4 regions of the Shinella sp. G-2 genome follow, and region 4 is predicted to be linked to each of the others. Evidence: riboswitches for the same ligand, from Rfam matches in the RefSeq annotation. Region 4 holds a riboswitch; each other region holds the start of a gene.

Region 1 (4,188 bases), on a different contig from region 4:
CAGTCCGAAGCGGCGGCCGACTGGCAGAATATCCGCGACCTCGCCGACGAGGAGCTGATCGCCGCCTTCATCGCCAAGCATGGCAAGGACCCGGTCTACAAGATGCTGGCGGAAAAGAAGCTCGCCAGCCTCAAGGAAGCCACCCAAAATGAAGGCCAGGATGCGGCGGGCATCGCCTGGGAAGCCCTGAAGGAATCGACCGACGCGGCCGCCCTGCAGCGCTTCATCGAGCGTTACCCGGACAGCCAGCATCGCAGCGCGGCCGAACAGCTGATCGCCGCGCTGGAGCCGAAGAAGGGCCTCAGCGTCGACGTCGCCTCCAAGGAAACCGCCGCCTCGCGCGACTGCTTCCTTCTGGCCGGCGAACCGCAGTCGCTGCCCGGCTTCATGGGCGTGAACTTCCTGAAGATCGACGCCAAGCGGGCGCTGACCGCCTGCGCGCAGGCCGTCAACGAGAACCCGTCCGACGGCATGCTCGTCAACCTGCTCGGCCGCGCGCATGACGCCGACCGCAACTATGTCGAGGCGCGCCGGAACTACGAAAAGGCCATCGAGCTCGGCAACATGTACGCGCTCACCAACCTTGCCTGGTTCTCGGTCTACGGCACGGACGGTCCGGTGGACGTCGCCAAGGGTCTCTCGATGTTCGAGAAGGCCTCGATCGCCGGCAATTCCTATGCCCAGGCCTCGCTCGGCTGGCTCTACCGCGAAGGCTATGGCGGCACGCGCCAGGACTATGCCGAAGCGGTGAAGTGGTACCAGCAGTCGGCCAACCAGGGCTATGCCAATGCCATGGCGACCATGGGCTGGTTCTACCGCGAAGGCCTCGGCGTCTCGCAGGACTATGTCCAGTCGCTGACCTGGTATCGCAAGGCCGCCGATGCGGGCGATGCCAACGCCATGTCCTCGCTCGGCTGGGCCTACCAGAACGGTCTCGGCACGGCGCAGGACTATGCCGAAGCCAAGGTCTGGTACGAGAAGGCCGCCAATATCGGCGATTCCTACTCGATGGCCTCGCTTGCCTGGCTCTACGACGTCGGCAACGGCGTGAAGCAGGACTATGTGGAAGCCCGCTACTGGTATGAAAAGGCTGCCAATGCCGGCAGCGCCTATGCCATGGGCAACCTCTCGCGCCTCTACGACCAGGGCCTCGGCACGCCGGCCGACGCGAAGGAAGCCGTCCGCTGGGCGGCCGCCAGCATCGAAAGCGGCGATGCCAACAAGCTGAAGGAGCTGAAGGAGACCCCCGGCAACTTCACCGTCGCCTTCCGTCAGGAAATGCAGAACCTGCTGCGCGAGCGCGGCTATTACAGCGGCTCGTCGGACGGTGAATTCGGCCCGGCAACGCTGGCTGCCATCGACAAGCTCGCAGGCGGGCGCAACGACAGCGCGTCGCTGACGAACTCCAACGGCACGACGACCACCACCTCGAGCGACCAGTCGACGACGGCGCTCAGCGGTTCGGACACCGACCAGTGCTACGAACTTGCCGGCGAACCGAACCTGCGTCCGGGCTTCCTCGGCAAGCTCTTCGCGCAGATCGACTATGGCCGCGCCATCCCGGCCTGCGAAGCGGCGCTCAATGCGAGCCCGTCGGACAACTCGATCCGCAACATGCTGGGCCGTGCCCATGACGCCGCGCGCAACTACAAGCAGGCGCGCGAGCACTACCAGAAGGCCGCGGACGAGGGGAACCTCTACGCCCTGACCAACCTTGCCTGGTACTCGATCTACGGTACCGACGGCGCGGTCGACATGGCCAAGGGCACTCGCATGTTCGAGCAGGCCTCGAATGCCGGAAACCCCTATGCCCAGGCGTCCCTCGGCTGGCTCTACCGCGAAGGCTATAACGGCACGCGCAAGGACTATGACGAGGCCATCAAGTGGTACCGCAAGGCGGCCGAACAGGGCTATGCCAATGCACAGGCCACCATGGGCTGGTTCACCCGCGAAGGCCTCGGCACGCCGCAGGACTACGCCGCCTCGCTCGACTGGTACAAGAAGGGCGCGGAAGGCGGCGACATCAACGCCATGTCGTCGGTCGGCTACGCCTACCAGTCCGGCCTCGGCGTTCCCGTCGACTTCGTTGAAGCCCGCACCTGGTACGAAAAGGCCGCGGCGCAGAACGACTATTACTCGATGGCCTCGCTCGGCTGGCTCTACGACGTCGGCAACGGCGTGAAGCAGGACTATGTCGAAGCGCTGAACTGGTACGAGAAGGCGGCCAATGGCGGCAACACCTACGCCATGGGCAATCTCTCGCGCCTCTACGACCAGGGCCTCGGCACGCGCGCCAACGCCAAGGAAGCCGCCCGCTGGGCCGCTGCCAGCATCGAAGGCGGCGACCAGGGCAAGCTGCAGGAACTCAAGGGCTCGCCGGCGAACTTCACGCCGCAGTTCCGCAAGGAGTTCCAGCAGATCCTGAAGTCGCGCGGCTACTATGACGGCCCCGTCGACGGCGACTTCGGCACCGCGACCCAGAACGCCATCGACCGCCTCGCCGCCCGGACCTGATCCGGACGCAGGGCGCCTCGAAAAACAAAGCCGCTGGAAACACCCGTTTCCAGCGGCTTTCGTTTGGGCGGTTCTGCGAGGAGGGGAAGAAGCGCGGTGCGGGGAGGCTCAGGGCCCGGGCGGCATTCGCAAGATGCCGGTCCCGGTCTGGCGGGGGAACGTCGCTTTCTCAAGGGATATAAAGATTCCTTTATGTCTATTGACGGCGGCCTCTTCGCGGGTCATGGTGCCGCCATCGTGGTTCTGCGGATTTTACGATCCGGAGCTAAGAGGGAATACGGTGATGGCGCCCTGTGCGCCCATGCCGGAGCTGCCCCCGCAACTGTAGGCGGAGAGCCCTGTCCAACATGTCACTGAGGAAGACGCCTCGGGAAGACGGACAGCGGTGATGACCCGCAAGCCAGGAGACCTGCCGCGATAGATAACGTCCACGGGCGGGGTGTCCGGTGTGCCGCTTTGCGCCCGGAATCCCGCATCCGCGCGCCGATGCGTCAGCCAATGCCTTGCCCACAACCTTCGGGGTAAGGAAATGACCATCAAGACTGCAAATCTCGGCTTCCCAAGGATAGGAAGACACCGCGAACTGAAATTCGCGCTTGAATCCTACTGGTCGGGCAAGTCCGACCGCGGCGTACTGCTTGAAACCGCTGCCAGGCTTCGTGCCGGCGCCTGGCTGGAACAGAAGGCCAGGGGGATCGGCGTCATCCCGTCGAATGACTTCTCCCTCTACGATCATGTGCTCGACACGGCCGTCATGGTGGGGGCCATCCCGCCGGTCTATGGCTGGCGCGCAGGCGCGGTCGATCTCGACGTCTATTTCGCCATGGCGCGTGGATCGAACGGTGGCCATGCCGCCTGCGGCCATGCCCATCAGGGCGACGGCGTGCCGGCGCTCGAAATGACCAAATGGTTCGATACGAACTATCACTATCTCGTGCCCGAGTTCGAGAAGGAGCAGAGCTTCGAATTGACCAAGAACACGCCTCTGGAAGCCTTTCTGGAGGCGCGGGCGCTCGGGGTGGAGACGCGTCCGGTTCTGCTCGGCCCCGTGACGTTCCTGAAGCTCGGCAAATCGCGCGACGGCTCGAGCTCGCTGCGACTGCTGGAACGGCTGCTGCCGGTCTATGCGAGGATCCTCGCCGAGCTGTCGAATGCGGGCGCGCAATGGGTTCAAATCGACGAGCCCTGCCTGGTTCTGGACCTGACCGGCGAGGAGCGGCAGGCGCTCGTCCGTACCTATGCCGCGTTCGCTACCCTCATCCCCGATCTCAGGATCATGCTGGCAAGCTATTTCGGCGCCCTCGGCGACAATCTCGACACGGCCCTTGCATTGCCGGTTGCCGGGCTTCACGTCGATCTCGTGCGCGCGCCGGAACAGGCGGGCGACGTGATTGCCAGGGTCGCGCCCGGCCAGACGCTCTCGCTGGGGCTGATCGACGGTCGCAATATCTGGCGGAGCAATCTTGCGAAGGTGAAGGAGACGATCGCCGCGGCCGTCGCGGGCAGGGCGCGCGACACCCTCCAGATCGCACCGTCCTGCTCGCTTCTTCACGTGCCGGTCGACGTGGCGCTGGAGACCGCGCTCGACGACGAGCTCAAGTCCTGGCTGTCGTTCGCCGTCCAGAAACTCGATGAACTCGCGCTGCTTTCCGCAGCGCTGGAGGACGATGAAGG
Region 2 (4,188 bases), on a different contig from region 4:
GATCAGATGCGACTTCCTCTGCAGGAACTCGTTTTCCTCCGACCAGCGATAGGCGTCGTCCACGTCCGGCGTCAGGCAGAGGGTCGAAAAGATCGAGGAATAGGAGCGTGCATGCACCGCCTCCATGAAGGAGATGTTGGAGAGCACCGCTTCCTCATGCGGCGTGATGGAATCCTCCATCAGCCTGACCGAACCGACGCCGTTCTGGATCGTGTCGAGCAGCGTCAGGCCCGTGAAGATGCGGATGGTCAGCTTCTGCTCCTCCGGCTTCAGCGTCGCCCAGGACGGGATGTCGTTGGAGAGCGGCACCTTCTCCGGCAGCCAGAAATTTCCGGTGAGCCGATTCCAGACCTCGAGGTCCTTGTCGTCCTCGAGGCGGTTCCAGTTGATGGCGCGGATGGCGGCAGCGGCCTTCGGGGCCTTGGCCTTGACCTGAATGTTCATCGTCGTTTTCCCCGGATCACAGCGCGCAGGACACGCAGCCCTGCACTTGCGTGCCGGACAGCGCCATCTGGCGAAGGCGGATGTAGTAGATGGTCTTGATGCCCTTCTTCCAGGCGTAGATCTGCGCCCGGTTGATATCGCGGGTGGTTGCCGTATCGCGGAAGAACAGTGTCAGCGACAGGCCCTGGTCGACATGCTGCGTGGCCGCCGCATAGGTGTCGATGATCTTCTCCGGGCCGATCTCGTAGGCATCCTGATAGTAGTCGAGATTGTCGTTGGTCATGAAGGCGGCCGGGTAGTAGACGCGGCCGATCTTGCCTTCTTTCCGGATTTCGATCTTCGAGACGATCGGGTGGATCGAGGACGTCGAGTGATTGATGTAGGAGATCGAGCCGGTTGGCGGCACGGCCTGCAGGTTCTGATTATAGAGGCCATCCTGCATGACGGCCTGCTTCAGGTCCCGCCAGTCCTCCCGTGTCGGGATCGGGATGCCGGCGGTCTCGAACAGGTCCGCCACGCGCGCCGTCGCCGGCAACCATTCGGCCTCGGTGTATTTGTCGAAATAGTCGCCGGACGCATATTTCGAGTTCTCGAAGCCCTTGAAGCTCTGGCCGCGCTCGACGGCGATGCGGTTCGAGGCGCGGATGGCGTGATAGGTCACGGTGTAGAAATAGATATTGGTGAAATCGACGCCTTCGTCGGAGCCGTAGAAGATGCGCTCGCGGGCGAGATAGCCATGCAGGTTCATCTGGCCGAGGCCGATGGCGTGGCTTTCGTCATTGCCCTTGGCGACGGAGGGAACCGACGCAATGTGGCTCATGTCGGAAACCGCCGTCAGCGCCCGGATCGCCGTCTCGATCGTCTTGCCGAAATCGGCCGAATCCATCGCGGCGGCAATGTTCAGCGAGCCGAGATTGCAGGAAATATCCTTGCCGAGATGCTTGTAGGAGAGGTCGTCGTTGAAGGTGCTGGCCTCGCTGACCTGCAGGATCTCCGAGCAAAGATTGCTCATGGTGACGCGGCCGGCGATCGGGTTGGCGCGGTTCACCGTGTCTTCGAACATGATGTAGGGATAGCCGCTCTCGAACTGGATTTCCGCAATCACCTGGAAGAATTCGCGCGCCTTGATCTTCTTCTTGGCGATGCGGCTGTCGGCGACCATCTCCCGATACCGCTCCGTCACCGACACTTCGGTAAACGGCACGCCATAGACGCGTTCGATGTCATAGGGCGAGAACAGATACATATCCTCGTTGTGCCGGGCCAGCTCGAAGGTGATGTCCGGAATGACGATGCCGAGCGAAAGCGTCTTGATCCTGATCTTCTCGTCGGCGTTTTCGCGTTTGGTGTCGAGAAAGCGCATGACATCAGGGTGATGGGCGTTCAGATAGACCGCCCCCGCTCCCTGACGCGCGCCGAGCTGGTTGGCGTAGGAGAACGAATCCTCCAGCAGTTTCATCACGGGAATGATGCCCGAGGACTGGTTTTCGATGTGCTTGATCGGCGCGCCGGCCTCGCGAATGTTGGTCAGCGACAGAGCCACGCCGCCGCCGCGCTTGGAGAGCTGCAGCGCCGAATTGATCGAGCGGCCGATGCTCTCCATGTTGTCCTCCACGCGCAGCAGGAAGCAGGACACGAGTTCGCCGCGCTGCTTCTTGCCGGCATTGAGGAAGGTGGGCGTCGCCGGCTGGAAACGGCCGGTGATGATCTCGTCGACAAGGTCGCGGGCAAGGTTCTCGTCGCCGCGCGCCAGCGCCAGCGCCACCATGCAGACGCGGTCCTCGTAGCGCTCCAGGTAGCGTTTTCCGTCGAACGTCTTCAGCGTGTAGCTGGTGTAGTACTTGAAGGCCCCGAGAAACGTCGGAAAGCGGAATTTTCGCGCGTAGGCCGCGTCGAACAGGTCGCGCACGAAGTTGAAGGCATATTGGTCCAGCACCGCCTGCTCGTAATAACCCTCGTCCACGAGGTAATCGAGCTTCTCGCGCAGGTTATGGAAGAACACCGTGTTCTGGTTGACGTGTTGGAGAAAGTACTGCCGGGCTGCCATCCGGTCCTTGTCGAGCTGGATGTTTCCCTGCTCGTCGTAGAGGTTCAGCATGGCGTTCAATGCGTGATAATCCAGCGCGGGTTCTCCTGCCTTTGCCGGGCGTTCTAGCGTGAGCGTGTCCAAAATCGTTCCAATCCGTGCCTGACGTTGATGACGTCCTCGTCGGTGCCAAGCAGTTCGAACCGATAGAGGTAGGGAACCTGGCACTTGGCGGAGATGACGTCGCCGGCGATCCCGAAGGTCGCGCCGAAATTGCTGTTGCCCGCGGCGATCACGCCGCGGATGAGAGAGCGGTTGCCCGCATCGTTGAGAAAGCGGATCACCTGCCTGGGCACGGCCCCCTTGCCGCCATCGCCGCAATAGGTGGGTACGACCAGCACATAGGGGCGTTCGATCCGCAGTTCCCCGGCCGCAACGGGGATGCGTATGGCCGGTCTTTCGAGCCGGCCGACGAAACGATGCGTGTTCTCGGAGCGGCTGGAGAAATAGACGAGATCGCCCATCCCAGCGCACTCACGCCCCGCGCTCATGCTCCGCCCTCACGCGAGGGCGCTGATCATGTCCGGGCGAAAGCCCGCCCAGTGCCGCTCGCCGGCAATGACGACCGGAACCTGGCGATAGCCGAGCCCCTGCACCAGGGCGAAGGCGTCGGCATCCTCGGATACGTCGACGAGCTGATAGTCGATGCCCTGGCGGTCGAGCGCGCGCGTCGTTGCGGTGCACTGGACGCAGGCGGGCTTGCTGTAGACGGTAATGGTCATGGATATCCTCGTGAAATGGATTGGCATGCGGAAGGGTTCGGCCAACCGGTGGCGGCCGTTGCCGGGGCGGAATGTGAGCGCAGTCAGTCTGGGCGTAGTCAGTCTGAGCGCAGTCAGGCCGGGCCTTGAGACCCCGACCCGTTACGCACGCAGACGCAGACGAAAAAGCTGAACATGGACTTCACCCCGAAGTTGCTAAGGCGGGAGCTTCGGGAAGCGGCGCGCGGACGTCATGCCACGGCACATCGCTTTCCTGCCGGACACCCCGCCGGTGGACGTTTCGTTCGAGGCAGGTCTCCTGGCTCACGGGTCATCGTGCTCGTTCGGCCTTCCCGGATGTTCATCCAGTGACCAAATCGAACGGCACTCTCCGTTCACAGTTGCGGGGGCAGCTCCGGCTTGGCGATCATCATGTCCGCCGACCGAATTCCCATCTTAGCCTTCGATGCTCTCGAATCGAAAGAACCTCGAACACTAGATATGGTAGACGAACGCCAAAATCAGTCAACCTCTATGGCTTCGATCCGGCATTATCGTCGGGGATAAGTTTCACGGGCCGATGGTCGCGATCCACGGCGACCATCACGAACACGCCTTTCGCGCTCCTGTTGCGGGCGCCGGTGAGCAGGTCCTCGGACCACAGTTCGACGTCGATGCGCATCGAGGTCCTGCCGATCCCGCACACCCGCGCGATGACCTCGACGATGGAGCCCAGGGCAATCGGGAGGCGAAAGTCGATCCGCTCGGAGGCGGCCAGGACGCATGGCGTCTTCGACAGGCGGGCGGCGGCCACGAATGCAGCCTTCGTCATGAAGGCCAGCGCATCGCCGCCAAACATTTTGCCGGAACCGTTCGTCTGGTCTGCAAAGACGATGTCCACCATCCGGACTTCATCTGCCGGAGGAGGCGCGTGAGAGGCCGGAAGGCGTTCGAGGC
Region 3 (4,188 bases), on a different contig from region 4:
CGGCATGTTTTCGACGCGCGACGGCGAGCATGGCTTCGGAGAAATCGAGCGCCGTGACACTGTGGCCGAGCGACAGGAGAAGTCGCGTCACCTCGCCCGTGCCGCAGGCAAGCTCCAGCACGCGGCGCGGCTCGGGGCCGAGATGGTCCCGGATTGCCGCCGCCCAGGCGTCGAATTCCGGCCCCTCGGGAATACGGTGGCCGAAGGCAAGGTCGAAGGTCTGCGAGCGGGCCGACCAGTAGTCGCGGATGTCTTCCTTGAGGTGGCTGTTGGAGCCCGCGCCGTGCATCATTTTCCCTCGCTGGCGACGAGCTTCAAACGCGGCGGTCGCGGCTCGGGCTGGCGATAGCGGATGAAGCAGCCGCCCGCGCTGTCACGCTCGACATCGACAGTGACGCCGAAGACGTCGGCCAGGCGTTGTGGTTCCAGCACCCTGGCGGGCGTGCCGAGCGCAACGATGCGGCCCGCCTGCATGACCGCGATGCGGTCGCAGAACATGGCGGCGTGGTTGAGGTCGTGCAGCGCGGCGACGACGGTCAGCTCCTGCTCGCGCACGAGCTGGAGCAGGCCGATCTGGTGGCCGATGTCGAGGTGATTGGTAGGCTCGTCGAGGAGCAGGATCGGCGCCTGCTGGGCGAGCGCCCGGGCGATGTGCAGCCGTTGCCGTTCGCCGCCGGACAGCGTGTGCCACAGCCGGCCGGCGAAATGCGCCATGTCCACCTCCTCCAGCGCGCGATCGACGATGGCGTCGTCCGCCCGCGACCACGGTGTCAGCGCGCCGAGATGCGGCGTGCGGCCAAGCGCGACGGCCTGACGCGCGGTGATGCGCTCGGTGGTTTCAGCCTGCTGCTCGACAAAGGCGATGCGCCGGGCGATCGCCTGCCGGCCATGGGTCGCGAGGGCCCGGCCGTCGAGCGTCACCGCGCCGGATTGCGGTTTGCGGATGCCCGCAAGCAACGCCATCAGGCTGGTCTTGCCCGAGCCGTTGGGGCCGATGATGCCGAGAAATTCCCCGGGGCGCACGTCGAGCGAGACGTCCGAGAGAATGGCCGTGCCGCCGGCCGACCAGTGGAGACCTGTTGCGGACAGCGTCACAGGGCCGACCTCCTCTGGCTGAGGATGAGCGCGAAGGCCGGCGCGCCGAACAGCGCCGTGATGACGCCGATGGGCAGGACCTGACCGGTAATGATGATGCGGGAAAGTATGTCCGCCGCGATCATGAAGATGGCGCCGATCAGCGCGGAGGCGGGCAGCAACAGGCCGTGGCGCACGCCGACGACCATGCGCGCGGCATGGGGAATGACAAGGCCGACGAAGCCGATGGAGCCGACGATGGAGACCATGACGGCCGTCATCAGGGCGGAAATGGCGATCAGCACGACATAGACCCGGCGCACGGGAATGCCGAGCGAAGCGGCCGATTCCGTGCCGAAGGTGAAGGCGTCGAGCGCGCGGGCATGCCAGAGGCAGACGAGCAGGCCGGCAAGGGCGACCGGCAGCGCCAGCCACACATCCGGCCAGCGTGCGCCCGAGAGATTGCCGAGCAGCCAGAACATGATGCCGCGCGCCTGCTCGGCATTGGCCGCCTTGGTGACGATGAAGGAGGTGAGCGCGTTGAACAGCTGCGAGCCGGCGACCCCCGCCAGAATGATGGCGCTCGTACCCCGCCCGGCCCTGACGGCGAGCACGCTGACAAGCCCGAACGCGACGAGCGCGCCGAGGAAGGCGCCGGCCGGCAGCGTGAGCATGCCGCCGCCGAAACCGAGGATCGCGACGCCCACCGCACCCGTGGAGGCGCCGGCGGAAATGCCGAGAATATAGGGATCGGCGAGCGCATTGCGCAGCAGGGATTGCAGGACGACACCGGACAGCGCCAGCGCCGAACCGCAGCAGGCGGCGACCACCGCACGGCTCAGGCGATAGTTCCAGACGATACCCTCGTCGATGGGATCCAGCGCATGGCCCGCCTGCCAGAGGCGGTTCGCGACAGTCTTCGCCACGGTTGCGAGCGGAATGGCGGTCTCACCCACCGCCGCGCCCACACCGAGCGCGGCGATGAGCATCACGAGCGCCGCGATAGCGGCGCCCGTCCGGAGCAGGATGGGGCGATCCTTCGTCACTGTGCGAGGCCAGCCTTTTCGACAGCGTCGGCCAGCACCTCGATGCCTTCGATCGTGCGGATCGTCGGGTTCATCGCCTGCGCGTCCATATCGACGACATGGCCGTTCTTCACGGCCGGCATGAGGCTGGCGACCGGATCCTCCTTGAGGAACTTGTGCTTGATGGCGACATCATCCGCGGGGTAGCGGCGGCGCTCCATTTTACCGGTAACGATGATCGTCGGATCGGCTTTGGCGATGGTCTCCCAACCGACCGTTGGCCATTCCTCGTCGCTTTCGATGACGTTCCTGATGCCGAGCACCGACAGGATGTAACCGGGCGCGCCGTTGCGGCCGGCGACATAGGGATCGATGTCGAGTTCGGCGCTGGAGAACCAGAAGACGGCGGACAGCTTTCCGTCGGCCGAGGCGATTTTCTTACGGGCCGCGGCCTCGCGTGCCTTGAGATCGGCAATGACCTTCTCGCCCTGATCCTGGACGTTGAAGATCTGTGCCAGCTCGCTGATTTCCTTGTAGATCAGCTCCATGGTGAAGACGGTGTTGCGCACGCCGTCACCGCCACCGGAATTGTCCTTGCCCATGCAGTCGGCCGGCGACGTATAGACCGGGATCTTCAGTTCGGCGAACTGTTCGGGCGTCCCGACGACGCCTTCCGGGCCGACATGCCACTGGAACTGCGTGGTCACGAGATCGGGCTTCCTGGCGACGACGCTTTCGAAGCTCGGATCGTTGTCGGCAAGGCGCTCCACCTTGGCATTCGCCTCCTCATAGCCCGCCAGAACCGGGCCGATCCAGACGGCGGTGCCGACCATGCGGTCGCCGACGCCGAGCAGGTAGAGGATTTCCGTCGAACTCTGGCCGAGCGAGACGGCGCGTTCCGACGCCTTCTCGAAGGTGACGGGGCGGCCGCAGTTTTCCAGCGTCAGCGGATACACCGTTTCGGCGGCCTGGGCCGCGCCGGCGGCAAGGACGAACCCGGCCACGAGCGACAGGAAGGAGGCGGCGCGCGGGGCCGCAGCGGAATGGGTCATGGATATCTCCCGAGGTGAAGGAAGGCGGACGGGCTCACGCGACGGGCCAAGGGCTGCGCGCGGTCGGTCGGGAGAAAACGAAGGGTGGTCTGCCGTCGCCGGCAGTCGGGTTCGTCATGGCGTCTCCTGTTCCGGGCATCCCCGCCCGTGTTCGGATTGTGGCTCTGACGGCAGGTCTCCTGGCTCACGGATATCTGCGACCTGTCTGCCTTCCCGCGCAAGGCGCAGTGGCATGACGCGAAACGCGTCCAAGGACAGGCGGCAATCCGCCTACAGTTGCGGGGGCAGCCACGGAATGGGTCCCTGTTGGGTCGTCCGCACCGTGTTCCCTATTAATCCCCTGGGAGTCATCCTTCGGGGAACCGTCGATCCATCCTTAGTCCGCGCCACGCGGCAGCGTCAAGGCATGGGCCGCTATCAGGTTTCGAAATCCCCGAAGACGTCCTGCAGGCGGGTCAGCGTGTCGACGCGCTCGCTCACCTCGTCGCCCATGACGACGATGATGTTGCTGAGCATGAGGTCCATGACAGCGGTCATGGTGGCGGCGCCATCCCAGAGCGGGCCGTGCGAACCGGGCACGATGAGGCAGATATCGGAGACCTCCGGTCCCCACGGGCAGAACTCGTCCGTCAGGAGCACGACCTTGACGCCGGCGCGCCGGGCCTCGAGCGCGAGCGACCGGGCCTTGGCGGCGAAGCGGCGAACGTCATGCAGGAAGAGCAGACGCCCCTCGACGGAGCCGTCAAGCAGTTCCGCATAGGTGCCGTTGAGCCCGTCGACGAACTGCACGCGCGGGCGGGTATAGGAAAGCTGGCTGGCGAAATACTGCGCGATGCCGCGCACGTTCTGGTAGGCGGCGACATAGACCTCGGTGGCGTTAATCAGGGCGTCGATCGTCTGCTGCCATTCCGGTGCGCTGGTGATGGCGTAGATCTGGCCGAGATTGTCGATCTGCTGCTGGATGAGGCCAGCGAGCAGCTTGCCCTCCTTGCGATCCTGCTCCAGCCGGTCGACGCGTCCCTTGACCTGCCAGGCAG
Region 4 (4,188 bases):
GGCAAGCGGCGTTTCGGCCTCCGCCTCCAGCCCGACGCGGGCGAGCGCGGCGGCAAGACGCGTCTCCAGCGTCCAGTCGGCCTCGGCCAGGTCCTCCGCGGTCGCCTCACCGCGCCCGGCGCGGGCAAGGATCGCAAGGGCCTCGGCGATACCGAACAGGCTGGAAATGGTTTCGCGCGCGCCGACCTGCACGCTCTGGCGCAAGAGGCCGAGCGTGCCGTCCACCGTGACGGTGCCGGCTTGCGGGGCAAGATCGCCCGTGACGAGCTTCAGCAGCGTCGTCTTGCCGACGCCGTTGCGGCCGACAAGGCCGGCGCGCTCGCGGCCGAAGGTCACGTCGAGATTGGAAAGAAGCGTGTGCCCGTCAGGCGTGGACCACGTGATTTTGGAAAGCGTGATGGAATGCGGCATGGATACGGAATTCCCCGATGACAAAACGAAGCCGGTTTGCGGTCGGGTTGAAATCCATGAAGCACCATCCTGCAGGCATTGACGATGGCCGACACTAGGCGCGAACCATGGCCGTTGCAAGGCGAGCGCGTTAATCACAAATGCGGGAGCACGTTGCACTCGCCCCCATGCGGCCTATGATAGGGCGATATCCGGCCGGTTTTGCCGGCGGTTTCAACGCCATCAGGGATCGAGGGATTTGAAGAGACGCGGCCGTCTTCTCCTTGCCATTGCAGCCGGACTGCCGATGCTTCTTGCCGGCGGCACGGCGCTAGCGGGCATCTGCGAGCGCATCCAGGCGGAGCTCGCGAACCAGCCGAAGATCGTGGTCGATACCGCCAACGCCCGCAAATATGCCGGCGCCATCGCGCGCCAGAACATCCAGCTCCGCAAGGCCAAGAGCGACCAGCGCCGTCTCGGCTGCTCGGGTGGCAGCATCATCGTCGTCGGCGGCGTCAATGCCGCGGCCTGCGAAACGCTTGCCGCCGTCATCGGCAAGATGGAGCGCAATCTCACCATTCTCGACGGCAAGCGCCGGGAATTTGCCGGCGGCGCGTCCTCGCAAGGCCGGCGAAACCGCCTGCTCGCCGCGTTGGAAACCAACGGCTGCGATGCGGAGGCAAAGGTCATGCCCGTCGCCGCGACGGAAACGCTGCGCACGCTGGACGAGACACGCACCCTGCCGCTCGGCACCGCGCCCGACGGCAGCGAGAGGCTGCAACTGCGCTCGCTCGGCGGCAATTCCGGCCATGGCAACCTGCGCACGGTCTGCGTGCGCACCTGCGACGGCGGCTTCTTCCCGATTTCCTCCGGCGCGACGCCGCTCGATTTCCGCCGCGACCAGAAGGTCTGCGCGATGATGTGCCCCGAAACCCAGACGGAGCTGTTCTACCAGTCGATGACCAATGGTCAGGAGACCGAGCAGATGACGTCCACCGTCTCCGGCCGGCCCTATTTCGAGTTGAAGAACGCCTTCGCCTATCGCACGCGCGATCTTTCCAAAAAGGAAGGCGCCTGCGGCTGCAACCTCGCTGCCTATTATCAGGAGATGATCAAGCGCGATAAGGCCGCCAAGGGCAAGGACACGCGGACCGCCAGCACCGGCGAGAACGAGGAAAGCGGTTCCATCACCACGATCGAGACCCTGCCGAAGAAGAAGGAAGCGGTGGAAAGCAAGCCGGCCGCAAGGATCGAAGACCGCGTCTACGACCCCACGAAGAGCAAGGTTCGCACGGTCGGTCCGCTCTTCCTGCCGGAAAACTCCACCGCCATCGATCTCGGCCGCCCGGCCGATGCCGGCGTCAACTGACGCCGGCGCCACCCTCCGGCCAGCGCTCCTCGTAAACCAGTTCCTCCAGCGGCAGGCGCTGCCGCCATCCCTTCACCGCCAGTTCCGGTTCGGCATAGAGCTGGTCGACGAAGCCGACGCAGAGCCAGGCGACGATCTCGACATGGGCGGGAATACCGAGGATGGCGCGCATATCGCTGTCGTGGAAAATGCTGACCCAGCCGACGCCCACCCCTTCCGCACGCGCGGCAAGCCAGAGGTTCTGCACCGCACAGACCGTGGAATAGACATCCATGCGCGGATTGTGGGTGCGCCCCAGCACGACGGCGCCGCCACGCGTCGGATCGCAGGTGACGCAGATCGACAGCGGCGCCTTCAGGATCCCCTCGAGCTTCAGCGCCCGGTATTGCGCCTGCCGCTCGCCGGCAAACAGCGCCGCCGCCTCGGCATTGGCCTTGAGGAAGGCGGCATGCGCCGCCCGCCGGGTCTCTTCGCTGCGCACCAGCAGGAAATTCCATGGCTGCATGAAGCCCACGGAAGGCGCATTGTGCGCCGCCTGCAGCAGGCGGGCGACGAGCGCGTCCGGCAAGGGATCGGGCAGAAACTGGTCGCGCACATCGCGGCGCGTTTCGATGGCGCGGTAGACGGCCTGCCTTTCCTCCTGCGGAAAGGCGCCCGCCCGGACCAGAGGGTCCAACGGTTCGGTTCGCATCGTCATCTCCCCAACAATGCGTACAACCTGCCGCCGTCCGCGCGGTTCGGTCTATCTCGTCAGGCCGGTCTTCTGACTTCGGTTCCTCTGGCAAGCGCCTGCCTTCCCGGTTGAACAACCAGTGGCAAAAGCCTGAATCGATTCAAGCTTTTAGGGCGAGCCATCCCCGTCACAGCGTTGGGCACGTTCCGGACCTGGGCATGGACCCGCACCGGATTCCCGATTCTCCCGCAGAGCGGGCACCTGACAAGGAGGATATGCGCACGGCTCGGCGCTGCGATCAAGCCCACCCCATGTCAGGCGGCGCGGGCGGCCTCCGCGCCGTCGATCTCGATGTCGTCGGCATGGACGGCGCGGTTGCGCCCACCGTTCTTGGCGGCGTAGAGCGCGGCGTCGGCGATCACCATGACATCGTGCACCGATTTGCCATGGGCCGGGAATTGCGCGATGCCGGCGCTGCCGCCGATGAGCAGCAACTGCCCGTCATAGGCGACGGGTACCTGCGTATCGAGCACGAGACTGTTGGCGAGTTCCAGGAGGCTTTCGCGTTCATAGGCACCTGTCAGCAGCACGCAGAACTCGTCACCGCCAAGACGCGCCACACAGCCGCGCGCGCCGATGCGCTCGGAGAACCGCCGGGCGACGGCCTGCAGGACGGCGTCGCCGGCCGCGTGGCCGTGCCGGTCGTTGACGGCCTTGAACCGGTCGAGGTCGAGCGCGAGGATCGTGAACGGCTTGTTCTCGCCCCGGCCGATGGCGCGCAGGACATCCTCGTCGAAGCCGCTGCGGTTCTTCAGCCCTGTCAGCGGATCGTGCCGCGCGAGGAAGGCGTTCTGCGCCTCGCTGCGCTGGAGCGCCCGCACGAGCGTCGAGAAGCGCAGCGTGACGAAAAGCATGACGCCGGCAAAGACCAGAACGAACAGGGTGATCTGGATCAGCGCGGACTGCCAGACGAAGGAACCCGGCATGTTCGGCCGCCAGGAGGCGACCATGGGATTGTAGGTATCGCCGCCGACCGGCGTCATCAGCAACCCCGGCTCCTGGGTGACGATGGGCGTGAAACCGAGCCCGTGCACGCCGAGGCGCCGCTCGGAATTGGCCAGCATCTTCTGCGAGACCGGCTTGACGGTGATGAGCAGCGTCGGCTCGCGCCGGCTGGCGGGAATGTAGAGCGTCTTCGGCACGACGGCCTGCACGACGACGATGCTCATGACGCGGTCGATGAGCCGCATGCCGGAAACGTGGATTTCGGGAAGCGCCGGCGTCAGCAGGTCCGGGTCCTCCTTGGCGCCCGCCACCTGCCAGCCGCCGCGGTCGGGCGACAGCGCCTCGTAATAGGCCCGCTCGGCCTTCTTGGTGAGGTCGCTCACCCAGTGCAGCTTCTCGCGCGCCTTGCGGTCGGAAACCTTTTCACCGCGATGCACGCCGAGCACCTTGTCGCCCTCGGGCGTGGTGAAGATCATCCAGGAAAAGCCGAAGTCCGCCCACATCCAGTCCCGCAACTGGTCGCGCACGAAGCTGTCGCCGGGCATGCCGAAGGCAAGCTCCTGAAAACTCTTGTCCCAGAAGGAGATCTGGCTCTGGTATTGAACGACCTGGTCGATCTGGTGGCTGAATTCGTTGCGCACCAGCGTGCGCTCCGTCTCGGCGACAAAACTGTCGGCCCGGTCGATGGCGTGGTCGAGCACCAGATAGTTGGCGGTGCCGAACAGCAGGACGATCATCAGGGCCGCCGCCC

The links. A riboswitch is a leader RNA that binds a small molecule or an ion and turns the genes downstream of it on or off. The one in region 4 is predicted to bind cobalamin.
Region 1: another riboswitch for cobalamin. It lies ahead of metE (5-methyltetrahydropteroyltriglutamate--homocysteine S-methyltransferase); the one in region 4 lies ahead of bluB (5,6-dimethylbenzimidazole synthase).
Region 2: another riboswitch for cobalamin. It lies ahead of nrdH (glutaredoxin-like protein NrdH); the one in region 4 lies ahead of bluB (5,6-dimethylbenzimidazole synthase).
Region 3: another riboswitch for cobalamin. It lies ahead of V8U06_RS13315 (ABC transporter substrate-binding protein); the one in region 4 lies ahead of bluB (5,6-dimethylbenzimidazole synthase).

Annotation. Positions count from the first base shown of each region.
Region 1 is NZ_JBBEYH010000002.1:504,945-509,132, reverse strand. It holds gene V8U06_RS06425 (caspase family protein) at 1-2,514, shown strand, start outside; cobalamin riboswitch at 2,736-2,945, shown strand; gene metE (5-methyltetrahydropteroyltriglutamate--homocysteine S-methyltransferase) at 3,044-4,188, shown strand, end outside.
Region 2 is NZ_JBBEYH010000002.1:499,163-503,350, forward strand. It holds gene nrdF (class 1b ribonucleoside-diphosphate reductase subunit beta) at 1-444, opposite strand, end outside; gene nrdE (class 1b ribonucleoside-diphosphate reductase subunit alpha) at 461-2,614, opposite strand; gene nrdI (class Ib ribonucleoside-diphosphate reductase assembly flavoprotein NrdI) at 2,596-2,994, opposite strand; gene nrdH (glutaredoxin-like protein NrdH) at 3,031-3,252, opposite strand; cobalamin riboswitch at 3,524-3,737, opposite strand; gene V8U06_RS06415 (acyl-CoA thioesterase) at 3,764-4,188, opposite strand, start outside.
Region 3 is NZ_JBBEYH010000006.1:214,719-218,906, reverse strand. It holds gene V8U06_RS13330 (class I SAM-dependent methyltransferase) at 1-289, opposite strand, end outside; gene V8U06_RS13325 (ABC transporter ATP-binding protein) at 289-1,095, opposite strand; gene V8U06_RS13320 (FecCD family ABC transporter permease) at 1,092-2,063, opposite strand; gene V8U06_RS13315 (ABC transporter substrate-binding protein) at 2,117-3,151, opposite strand; cobalamin riboswitch at 3,304-3,533, opposite strand; gene V8U06_RS13310 (MurR/RpiR family transcriptional regulator) at 3,569-4,188, opposite strand, start outside.
Region 4 is NZ_JBBEYH010000001.1:650,342-654,529, reverse strand. It holds gene V8U06_RS03285 (ABC-F family ATP-binding cassette domain-containing protein) at 1-411, opposite strand, end outside; gene V8U06_RS03280 (DUF2865 domain-containing protein) at 650-1,759, shown strand; gene bluB (5,6-dimethylbenzimidazole synthase) at 1,752-2,450, opposite strand; cobalamin riboswitch at 2,496-2,712, opposite strand; gene V8U06_RS03270 (GGDEF domain-containing protein) at 2,747-4,188, opposite strand, start outside.